Regions from separate parts of the Exiguobacterium sp. s125 genome, predicted to be linked through region 2. Evidence: riboswitches for the same ligand, from Rfam matches in the RefSeq annotation. Region 2 holds a riboswitch; the other holds the start of a gene.
What was found. A riboswitch is a leader RNA that binds a small molecule or an ion and turns the genes downstream of it on or off. The one in region 2 is predicted to bind thiamine pyrophosphate.

Region 1: it holds a riboswitch for thiamine pyrophosphate, as region 2 does, so the genes downstream of both, KNQ05_RS14425 (SDR family oxidoreductase) here and tenA (thiaminase II) in region 2, are expected to answer to the same signal.

What each region holds. Positions count from the first base shown of each region.
Region 1 is NZ_JACSMI010000008.1:40,862-47,023, reverse strand. It holds gene KNQ05_RS14435 (RES family NAD+ phosphorylase) at 315-1,124, opposite strand; partial or broken gene KNQ05_RS14430 (MBL fold metallo-hydrolase) at 1,532-2,230, shown strand; gene KNQ05_RS14425 (SDR family oxidoreductase) at 2,137-2,448, opposite strand; TPP riboswitch at 2,632-2,732, opposite strand; gene KNQ05_RS14420 (hypothetical protein) at 3,544-4,308, shown strand; gene KNQ05_RS14415 (LysR family transcriptional regulator substrate-binding protein) at 5,060-5,692, opposite strand; partial or broken gene KNQ05_RS15785 (helix-turn-helix domain-containing protein) at 5,744-5,845, opposite strand; partial or broken gene KNQ05_RS14410 (SDR family NAD(P)-dependent oxidoreductase) at 5,932-6,162, shown strand, end outside.
Region 2 is NZ_JACSMI010000002.1:285,017-291,178, reverse strand. It holds gene KNQ05_RS09130 (BrxA/BrxB family bacilliredoxin) at 187-612, opposite strand; gene KNQ05_RS09125 (class I SAM-dependent methyltransferase) at 645-1,829, opposite strand; gene KNQ05_RS09120 (sporulation protein) at 1,928-2,701, shown strand; gene tenA (thiaminase II) at 2,852-3,553, opposite strand; TPP riboswitch at 3,628-3,733, opposite strand; gene KNQ05_RS09110 (DUF1002 domain-containing protein) at 3,921-4,802, shown strand; gene abc-f (ribosomal protection-like ABC-F family protein) at 5,084-6,162, shown strand, end outside.

The DNA of each region.
Region 1 (6,162 bases), on a different contig from region 2:
AATAATGTTATAAATTGTAATTAATACTTTTCCAGAAAAATTAAATAGATAAAAAAATCATAAAACGAAATTATTTAGTTTTAAGATACTTTTTAAGCGTTCGTAAAAGTACACTTTTGCAAACAGAAAGGGAGAGTAGATGCTAGTCAAAATGCAACTTCTCTCCCCTTCTATTTATGCAACTACCAATAATGCCTTATATGTTAACTAATATAGATTTAATGCCTTAGCAGAAAATATTTAAGATCATTGAAAATATGAAGAAGAGTGGCGTCTTTTATATGTCAGCTTCTTTCCAATTAAATTATTCATATTTAACGAACAATTTTCTCCATTGAAGATTCTACTAATTTAACGTTTTTCGGATTGAATATTACTACATTCGTTCCTTCTCTATGTACAGTACTTCTATATTTTATTCCTGCATACCCTTTGCTCATAAAGTATTTAGCTAAAAGTTGAAAAGGGGCGTACTCCCTTGCTCTTACATCATGTTCTGTACTATGAACAGGCTTAAATATCTGGTCATTATTAAATAAGTTAAAGTAAAATAATGCAGTAATTCGACTTCTTTCCTCAGTTGATTTTTTCTTTAAAATTCTAGCAAAATCATATATATCCATCGGCAGACTTGAATCTCCTACCAGATTGAAAATATTGTTGTCACTATTGGATTCAAATCGCGCACTTGTATAAAAGTCACCTTTTTCAACTCTCAGTTCTGCTTCTATCGTTCTTAAAATAAACTTTTTTTCCGCTTCCTCAGATTTTCCCTTCCTAACAGGAATTACCCCTAAATATATAAATGCTTTACCTGGAGGGTTCATTCTATTATGATTTGTCACATAATCAAGATGAGGAATCATTCTTTGATAGAAATCTAATTCAATCTTCTCATTTACCCCAACGCCCCTATAAATCTTTCCTAAATCCTTAATTGAAATTTCGAATTGTGATGCCATAGAATTAACTACATCATCAAAAACTTTGAAAAAAGTATATTTTCCAATTATTTCTTCTAATGAAAGCCCTTCTGTTTCTCCACTGTACAAAGCTTCCTTCAATGTATTCCAATGTTCCACCATTATTTCAGATAAACCATTCACTACCTGCTTCATTTCCATAACTGCACCTCAATTTCCATTTTCCATTGATAAGAGAAAGCGTATAACCAAAAAACGTTTCCTGATTATAAGCTACATTCCCTTTTGAAGTTTTCATAGTAACACTATTCTTTCTGATATTATGTGCAAAAAAAGTACATACTTGTTTGATTTCTTATACTGACCATATACTAAATTTCATAGCGAATAAACAGGATCAAGCTTTTTTCTATTCAAAAATAAAAGGGGGATCAAACGACTCATAGGATAGATATTACCTACTCAATAAAAAATCAGCTATTCACAAAGGAGTGCTTTATCAATGACGAAATTAAAAAAAGCTGCAATTCTAACCACACTCACATTGAGCGGTGTATTAGCCGCTTGCGGATCTTCACAATAATCCATTACAACCGAAAAAACAGGACGTGGTGGTCCAACAAATTCGAAATGCGATCGTGACAGTTGGATACAAAGGACGAAAATTCTTAGTAGATCCCATGTTTTCTAAAAAGGACGAATTTGATTCGTTCGATCCCGCTACAAGGGATGATCGAAATCCAGTAGTCGACCTTCCATTCTCTGTGGATAAGATTATGGATGACGTAGACGCTGTCATCATTACCCACACACATGAAGATTACTTTGATCAAGCAGCAAAAAGAACAAATTCCAAAAGACATCAAAATGTTAATGCAAGATAAAAAAGATGCAGATATGGCACGAAAAACAGGCTTTACAAATATCGAAGTCATGAAAGAAGGCCAAGCGACGATCTTTAAAGGCGTCAAACTGACGGAAGTAGATGGTCGTTATGGCTACGGAAAGATGGCAAAGAAAATGGGAAATGTCATGGGCGTTATCTTTCAGCATCACAAAGAAAAAACTTTATATGTAGCAGGTGATACCGTTTGGTATTCGGAAGTGAAAAAATATCGATACGTGTAAACCAGAGATTTTTATTTTGAACGGAGGACAGAATCAATTCCTAGAAGGTGTACAAAGCCGCTCTAAAAGCCAAAATTTTAGTAAGTCATATGGAAGCCGTAAACCACTGGGGACTCTCGAGAAAAGAATTGAAGACATTCATTAAAGGTAAATACATCACATCCAATGTCCTTGTTCCGATTCTGATGATGCCACCACTGTTTCGTTCCATGAATTGTGGCAAAACACTTTGGATGATGTGAAAAGCCGCTTTTAATGTTTCATTCAGTTTCTTTTGATAATCTTTCCATTGCAAGTCGATAAACGATTTTTGAGCAACCGGATCAAATTTGAAGTCTACTAACTCAATATTCACGACAACATCGATTTGACCATAGTGTGCTGTTGCGGATTGCATCATGCTCTCGACATCTTCCTGCTTCGTACATTTGCATATAAGGTAATAGCATTTTCTGTACGAAATTCACTCATAAGCTTTTCTACCGCATTCTTGCTTTTATAGTAACTATCACCACTTTAAATCTATTGCACACGTCTAAATAATCACATAGCAAAGAACGACATCATCGTCTCCGCTTGTTCATCAGAGTTTACACTTCCCTACGCTAGTACTACCTAGTTCAGGTTCAAAGGGTTTGAGTAGCTACTCATCTCAGTTAAATAACACCCCTAGTGATTCTATTTAAGTTACCTTCACTTTAGTGCTCTAGTGAACACCTGTCACTGATGATGAAATTGATTCGATAATAGTTTTCTAAAAATATGCAGCATAAAAATAGATTCATTACTTTTTCCGGATTGCTTTGTTACGGTCATATCTTGTACTAGACAATCCTAATTATCATTTTTTTCTTTGATGATGTCTTAATATACGAGCGATTTGATTTTGCAGATCGATTACGTGACCTAGAAGTTCGAATCATTGATGTTTGCAATATAAGTAAAACTTATCTTGTGTAATCATTGTATGGGACCAATTAAGCCGTAAGTATATCGTCTTCCCTCTTCTTATTGATGACTTGATTTGTTTCTTCGTAAAGTCATGCGTGCTCTATTTGATGCTTTTATTATTTTTTGAATAAAAACGTACCAAATCAATCAACGATTCATTTTCTTTACCATACTAGCATTGAAGTTCTTCTCAACTGCGTAAGAGTAAGTGCTTTGATACGTTAAAAGCCTGTCTCATTATCAAGGTAATGAATCATTTTTTTCTCTACCGCGTCATCCCCAATTTTCTGATAAACATTCCTTTATGTCTCGACTACGACATACAAGCTTTTCTGATTATTTTTAAGTCGCGTTGATTGGTGTAAGTCTATTCTTTTAAAAGCTATCAACTATGTTTGATCAGTAATGGCTTAAATTTTTATTTAAATTAGTACTCGAGCGTTACAAGTGATTTTTTAGAGAAGAACTATAAATTTCTAATCTATTTTTTCTTGTAAATATGTACAATACAAATACAAATATTTTTAAAGGAGCTGAACTTATGAACATCCGAAAAGTATTATTTCTCATCATGATTGCTATTGTCTATCTTTTACTCTTCACTATCACCTTTTGGAGTCTCATTGGCTTATTGATCTCAGCAATTGGTCTATACTTTTACTTTAAACCAAGGCTTCGAAATCCAGTGAAGTACGCAACCTTTGTCGTTTGGCTAGGCGTATTCATTGCTTTTGCAATTTCTATCTATATGGTAGACAGAATAAATGAGCCTCAAAAAATTGAAGCCGGGTCTTCTACTAAGGAAACAAAGATGTTGGAATCTTTAAAGGTAGAGTCAAAGGAGTTACAAACGTCTTTAAAGGACACGCAACTTAAACTAAAAGAGCAACAACAAGAAACGAAAAAATTGAAAGAGGAGTTAGCACGAGAAAAAGAATTACGTTTGCAAACAGTTGAAAGCTACAAGGAAGAAGCAGATAAACGTGCTGCTTTAGAGAGTGAACTTAAAGAAGAAGAGACGAAACGCATTGCTGCAGAAGAGAACATTGATGAACTCAAAGCCTCTTTAGCAAGTAGCGAAATGATAGATGAAGATGAGAGTATCTCTGATGAGGAATACGTAGATGAAGCAGATACAGAAGTAGCAACTGATCTTGAATACGATCCTTCTGGAGCAGATCGCGACTGTGGTGATTTTTCCAGCGCCCAAGCCTCTCAAGATTTTTATCTAGCTGCCGGTGGTCCGGCAGTTGATCCCCATGATTTAGACCGCGATAACGATGGAAATGCATGTGATTGGAACTGACGTCAGTAACAAACTCTCCTTCGTATTTGAACTACACAAATGCCTTTTTTATTCTAATTTAACTTTATTTTATGTACACAATTTAAAATTGATATACGATGAATAAAACCACAGAAGATATCAATCATACGTTCTCTATTGAAGAGGTTTCAGATCAAATCTCTACCGCTTTATCTCTATCAATTTGTTGTCTTATTCATTCCAAAAAGTGTGCGCCGGCGCACACTTTTTTATTACATAATTTATGGTAATCCTGAAAGACTCATGAATTATGTCTCAAGTAGCCAATCGGAGGACCCTTTCATTCACCTTCCATCAATCCACTTCGTTCTTCAAACGATCAAATCATCTCATTAAAAAATGTGTATTAGAGTTAATATTATCTTGTTTCACGTGAAACCTCTTTATCCATTCAAGGTTTTTGATTCACATGTACCGTCCTTGAACTTTTCTCATCATATTTTATGAACATCGTGATGATGATCTTTAACCTCTTCACTCCAGTCAATTAAAGAATAAATGATATATTAATGACTATTCGTTTCTTTTCGAAGGTTAAATTAAACATCAGCTATTCCTCGTGGTAAATCAATTTTTTATGTTTATTATGGTAAGTGAAATAAAAAAGTATGCGCCGGCGCATACTTTTTTTTATTTCACTTTCACTTTTGGGGAAGACTTACCTTTCTTATGCTTAGTTTTGAATTTCAATTTTAAATTGTTCTCTATGTTACATGATCATACCTTAGTCTCATACGTTCAGAGATAATGATTTTATAAAGCGAATGAACTTCTGTAGACTTTTGCTACGTTTCCTTTTCAGGCTAACTATGAATTCTATTCGAACAGGCATAGGTAAATCAGATTGGATGATTCCCTGCATCGTTTTTCGATTACCTAAAATCCGCTTCGGTACGACACTCATGCCCATTCCTGACTCTACAGCACTTAAAATGGACTCGAGTGTATCGAACTCCATTATTTTAGGATCCGTATATCCCTTGTCCTTGGCGACTTCGAATGTTTTGTTCCGGTACGTACACGTAGTGTCACTATTGACGATGAGCGTCGGGCATCCATCTTCTATAAACTTGAAGTCCTGATTTGAAAAGATTACTATATCTTCAGTTAAACTATGTACGGACTCAAAGCGTTCTTCGTCGAATAATCCGTTGACAAACACGCCGTCAATTTCACCATAGAAGAGCATTTCCTGCAATCGTTGCTTGTCTTGTGTCTTCATCGACATATCAATGTCATTGTTTTCTTTCATGAATAGCAAAAAGAGTTTTGGAAGCAACGCCGCCGATACAGTCTGTGTTGCACCTATCGCCAAGTATTCTCTCCATTTATTTTTATCGATTGCGGATTTCGCATCCTGCATCAACTTCAGGATATCTTCAGCATATTTGCCCAGCGTAGTCCCTTCTTCCGTCAATTTCACTCCACGATTATTCCAAATCAATAAACGAGCACCTAGCTCGTCTTCAAGAATCTTCATCCGCTGACTGACGTTCGATTGAACATAATCCAACTTCTCAGCTGCTCTCTAAATCGAATGTAGATCTACTACATGCTTGAAAATCAATATATCAATCACATCGAATGAGAGGAAGATTGTAAATGAATTTGAAGGATAAAGTAGCCATAGTGACAGGAGCTGGATCCGGTATAGGTCGTGCGACAGCGATCTGTTTAGCCGCAGAAGGAGTAAAGGTTATCGCTAATTACAGTCAGTCTGAAGAAGGGGCGCTAGAGGTCGTAGAAAAAATTAGGAACGATGGTGGTGTAGCAATTCCATTTCGAGCAGATGTCTCAATAGAACACGAGGTTCAGGATATGGTCACCCATACC
Region 2 (6,162 bases):
TTTAGGAAATACCGTGAAGGAAATCCAGACATGCAGACGGTTTAGAGCGCAATCTGTCTTGAATCGCTTTAGAACCGCGAAAAGCGAATGGATCGCACCTAGATGTCGCATGTTCACTCTTCATAAGCGTTTGTATACATGCTGGAGCCGTGTTTCAATTAAGAAACACGGCTCCAGTTGATTCACTTATGCGTAAATTTCAATCAATGACTCTAATTTTTCAACAACTTCTTCTGCAGTAAACGATTCGATGTCGAAACGTTCAACCATCGAAAGAATGTTGCCATCTTGCATCAAAGCGAATGATGGTGATGAAGGTGGATACCCTTCAAAGTACTCGCGTGCCCGGTCCGTTGCTTCACGGTCTTGTCCCGCAAACACCGTTACGAAATGATCTGGCTTCACGCCTTCCATTCGATTGACGTAAGCAGCTGCCGGGCGAGCAATCCCACCTGCACATCCACATACTGAGTTGACAAGGACAAGTGTCAATCCTTCACGCTTCATCGCGTCATCGACGCTTTCAGCTGTCGTTAATTCTTCAAAACCAGCAGCTGCCGCTTCTTTACGTGCTGTCTGGACGACGTCTTCAAAATACATTTGGAAATCCATCGGTCTAATTCCTCCCTTATTCGTTCTCTTCCTTATTGTACGAGTTTAGATGAAATCTGTCCAAGTCTGCCGCTTAATTCTTGCGCCAAATATGGTTTCGCATGTAGTAGATCACGGAAGGCGACGTAACGGTCAATTTTTTCTTCCGACGGCTGACGGTCATTTTTATACGCACGAATCAAGACATTTTTTGGTGTATGCTCTAAATCAATGAATTCAAGCAATTGTGTCTCGTAACCGACGAGCGTCAAGATTTCGGCACGGATCGAATCCGTCGCAAGCGAAGCGAACTTCTCTTGAATCAGCCCGTGTTGCAACATGACGTCGAGTGGTGAACAGTCGAGTTGACGATTGAGTTCTTTTTGACAACACGGGACACTTAAGATGACAGACGCATTCCAATCAACGGCGCGGGCAAGTGCAACATCCGTTGCGACGTCACAGGCATGAAGCGTCACCATTAAGTCAACCTCTGTATCTTCGTTATAATCATGGACGTCCCCGACACGAAACTCGAGATTCGTATAGTCGAGATCGCGCGCAATCGCTGTACATTCTTCGATGACTTCTTTTTTGAGATCAAGTCCGGTCACTTTCAAGTCGAAGCCTTTGACGACACTTAAATAATGATACAAGGCAAACGTCAAGTACGATTTTCCACAACCGAAATCAAGAATCCGTAACGTTCGGTCTGTCGGTAACGCGGAAATACTATCTTCGACGAACTCCAGGAACCGATTGATTTGTTTAAATTTATCGTACTTTTGCCGTTTGACTTGTCCGTCTTCCGTCATGACACCGAGTCGGACTAAAAACGGAACGACGACACCATCTTCAAGGAGATGACTTTTTTTACGGTTATGCGACAGTTCTGCTTGCAGGGGTGACTGTTGCGTTGTTTTTAACGATACTTTCATTTTTTTGGATAACTGGAACTGAACTTCTTCCGTCTCGAAACGGAATAAAAATTGACGGAATTCCTCCATCAATCCGTCGAGTCGTTCTAAAAATTCATCAACCGACAAATTTTCGTGTTTAATTATCCGTTCATATTGAAACTCTAACTGGATTGCATACGTATCTTTCAATAGAATCGGTTTTAGTTTGATTCTTCGAAGATCATTCGACTTTTGGCGCGGACCACTAATCGTTGCATGCACGAGAGCAGCAGCCTCGAGCTTTTGAGTGAGTAATTCTTTTACTTGGTGTAATTCCACTGTAGTCCCGTCCTTTTCTGATTGTTCTTTCGAAACTGTAGCAAATTCCACCCTATTCGACAAGTAAGGTAGCTTCATCATTAAAGGAGGAACGAACGATGTTCAAAAAACTTTTATCACAAATCGGAATCGGTGCCGCCACAGTCGATACACGACTCGACAGCGAACGCTGTGAGCCAGGCGGACAGATTCACGGAACCGTCCATATTAAAGGCGGCAATGTCGACCAAGAAATCGATCGGATTTATTTAGCGTTTAATACACAATATAAAGAAGAAGTCAGGGACAGCACGACATTTACGACGTTCACACTCGATCGTTTTTCGCTAAACGAAGCCGCCTTTACGATTGAAGCAGGTGTCGAACGCGAAATTCCGTTTACGCTTCAAGTACCATTCAATACGCCGCTCTCGGTCAGTCAATCGAAGTCATGGATTGAAACGGGTCTCGATATCGCCCAGGCGGTCGATCCGTCAGACCGGGACGCCATCATCGTCCAAGCCAATGACCTCCAATCCGTTATCTTAGAAGCGATGGAAGAACTTGGCTTCCGACTCAAGAAAGCGGACACGGAAAAACTTCCCGGGCGTTACCGGAAGGATTTACCGATCGCCCAGGAACTCGAGTATTCGGCACGCAATACGTACTTCGCCCATAAACTCGATGAAGTCGAACTCATCATGCTCCAAGACCGTACCGGCATCGACATCGTCTTGCAAATCGACCGTCGTGCCCACGACTTAGGTTCGCTCTTCAGTGAGATGGCGGGTGCGGATGAGACGATGACGAAGCTATCCTTATCGAACCACGATTTGATGGACCGAAACGCCGTCAAACAACAATTAAACGATTTGATTGAACGGTACAGCTGATTTCCTTACCAGAATTTTCATCATGCCTGTAATCCACCAACAAAAAAACCTGAGCGATTGCCATGACTTTCTTTACGAAAGCTGAAAATTGCTCAGGTTTTGTGCAGTCTGCCGTCTGATCGCGCTGATCAACAGCGGCTAAAGCTGTACTTATCGTTTCGTTACTTTTGGTTGACGCGTAACTTGTGTAAAGAGACGTTCAAACGTTTCTTCCGTCCAGCCCATTTCCCAAAACATCAATTCGTAATAACAGCTTCTGACGAAATGGTGTTTCATCCGTTCCCGTTCTGCTTCAGTCGCTTGCGCCGCCAAAGCATCCAGCCGGTCGACCTGTTCAAAGACGACCCGTTCGAACCATTCCGAGCTGTATGTTGCAATCCACTGTTGATAAATCGGTGACGCCGGTGACTTCGTCAACAGTTGTTGTCCGACTTCATAATAAAGCCAGTAACACGGTAAAATCGCTGCAATCGTTTCCCCGAGTGTCCCCTCGCTCGCATGATGCATATGTGAGACATAGGCATACGCAGTCGGTGCCGGTTCGAACGCTGCTAAATCCGCTTCCGTAATAGCGAGCGGTTCAAAAAACGATTGATGGAGTGATAGCTCAGCCGCATAGGTCGATGTCGCATGTTCCGCGAGTTCCGCGATCGTCGCAAAATCCGTTGCCTTTGAGGCGGCCCGGGCTTGAATTTTTGCGAAATGTTTTAAGTAATACGCATCCTGCATGACATAATGTCGAAATTTTTCGAGCGGTAACGTCCCGTCACCAATGCCTGTGACGAATGGATGGGAAAAACTGCTGTCCCAATATGTTTTTGCGGCTTGCCGAATTTCTTGACTGAATTTCAACCTAATTCCCCCTTTTGTTGAATCAAAAAACGCCACACCCTACGAACAGGGCATGACGTGAAGAGACAACAAGAGAGATATTCACGCCACTTCCCTCCGTAAGTCCAAACTTAATCAGGTTCAAAGGGTCCGAACGTCTTCGTCGTCTCAGTCGGCCTACCGACTCCCCTAGTGGTCATTATTTAATTCCTCTTCACTATATCATTTTTTCAGTCACATGATCAGGATTTTAAATGAAATGTAGTATAGGATTAGGGACACGAGGTGGGCGGTTCATTCCGCCTCAAGACCGATTCCGTTCTGGAAGACGTCACTTACAATGAAATTAGCACCTGATACTACCTACTATACTCGGAGGATTTATACTATGAATAAAGCAACAAAAATCATGACCACGACGCTTTTAGCGACAAGTTTACTTCTACCGACTGCTGCTTCAGCAGAGCAAGTCGTCGATAAAACAATCATCACGCTTGGTGAATCGCTCGGGGCAAAGGATAAAGCCTGGGTACTCGCCCGATTGAATGCGCCGGAAGGCATTACGCCCGTCATCGCCACGGCAGCGGATGAAGAAAAATATTTAGGGAAAAACGTTCCCCAATCGCAACTCGGCGGCAATATGTACTCTTCCGCAAAAATCGAACTCGCTGAAAAAGGCGACGGTTTATCTGTCGCGACCGAAAACATTACCTGGGTAACAAAAGACATGTACTTGAACGCGCTCGTCACTGCAGGCGTAACGGACGCCGACATCACAATCACTTCCCCTTATAAAGTCACCGGGACCTCTGCTTTGACGGGGATCATGAAAGCATACGATCAAACGTCGGCTGAGACCGGCATTAAATTGACGGATGAACGAAAAGATTTAGCCCAACAAGAGTTATCGGTCACTTCCGATGTCGGAAAAACGGTCGGGACGGACAAAGTCGCCGAACTGATGAATGAAATCAAAGCAGAGATCGCCAAACAAAAGCCGGAAACCAAAGTCGATATCGAGAATGTCATCATCCAAGTCATTCAAAATAACAACATCCAGTTGTCGGACGCCCAAATGGAGCGGTTGACGTCATTGTTCAGTCAAATGGAGAAAGCTGACTTGAACTGGGGACAAATCGAGACCGGATTAAAGGGTGCCGGGCAAGATATCCACGCGTTCGCGACCTCCGAAGAAACGAAAGGATTTTTTGCAAAACTGTTTGACGGCTTAAGTAAGTTCTTTAACTCGATTTCCGGACTGTTCAAGTAACTGAAAACGATTTCATTTTCAGTTCAAAACATGGTAAACTAACTTTATCGAAACGAAAAGGTGGTGTAAAAGATGGGTTTTGCTGCGTGTAAGCAATGGTTGATGGAACAACTTTATCTGTTGCGCGCGATTTTTCATGAAATGGCGTTCTAAAGGACGAGTCTGCCCTTTTCTTAGGAACATCCATCTGAAAAATAAAGCAAAGCGCACCTTTTACGGTAAACGGAGAGCGCTATTTGCGTTCTCCGTTTTTTGATGCGCATGAAAGGAAGTTACTGATCATGATTTGCGACATCCAACACCTGACAAAACAATTTGGGGGAGCATCCGTCTTAACCGATGTCTCGCTCTATCTTAAACAAGCTGACCGCATCGGATTGATCGGTCGAAACGGAACCGGAAAAACCACGTTACTGCGTTTAATCGCGCAACTCGAAACAGCGGACAGCGGAACCCTTTATCTCAAAAAAGGACTTTCCATCGGTTATTTGGCTCAAATTCCACAGTTCGCAGAAGAATTGACGGGCCTTGATGTTCTCTGGACCGCATTTGCCCAAATCGTCGCCTTACGGACGACGATGCATCAGCTTGAACAACAAATGGCAAGTGCTGACCACCTGGACGATGTGCTAAATGAGTATACGCGTGTGACCGAACAATTCGAACAACAGGACGGTTACCTGCTCGACTCGAAAATCCAGCGCATGATTAACGGACTCCACCTCGATGCCTTGCTGACACGTCCCTTTTCTCAATTAAGTGGTGGCGAACAAACGAAAATCTGCCTCGGCCGGATGCTGCTGGTGGAACCAGACTTGTTGATTCTCGACGAACCGACGAATCACCTCGATCTCGCAGCAATCGAATGGCTCGAACAATTTTTAAACAGTTATCCGGGCGCTGTCATCATCGTCTCGCATGATCGCGTGTTTCTTGACGCAAGTGTCAACTTGATCGCTGAACTTGAAGATGGTGAACTGACAATCTACCCAGGAAATTATTCGGCGTACACGGTCGCGAAAGAACGCCTGCTCCTCGAACAATTCCACGCCTACACGGAACAACAAAAGAAAATCAAACAGATGAAGGATGCGATTCGGCGCTTGCGCCAGTGGGCAAATGAAGCCTCTCCGCCAAGCGAAAAACTGTTCCGAAAAGCAAAAGCCATGGAACGGGCACTCGAACGGATTGAGCGACTCAAACGGCCGCTCCTGGAAAAAGCGGTGCCTGACATCCGCTTTTCGTCGCAAGGGCAACTCAGTCAAATCGTTTACCGTCTTGAGGATGTCACGCTTTCCGTCGCCGGCCGGAAGTTGTTCGCGTCGCTCGATTTCGAAGCCGCGGCACGTGACCGGATTGG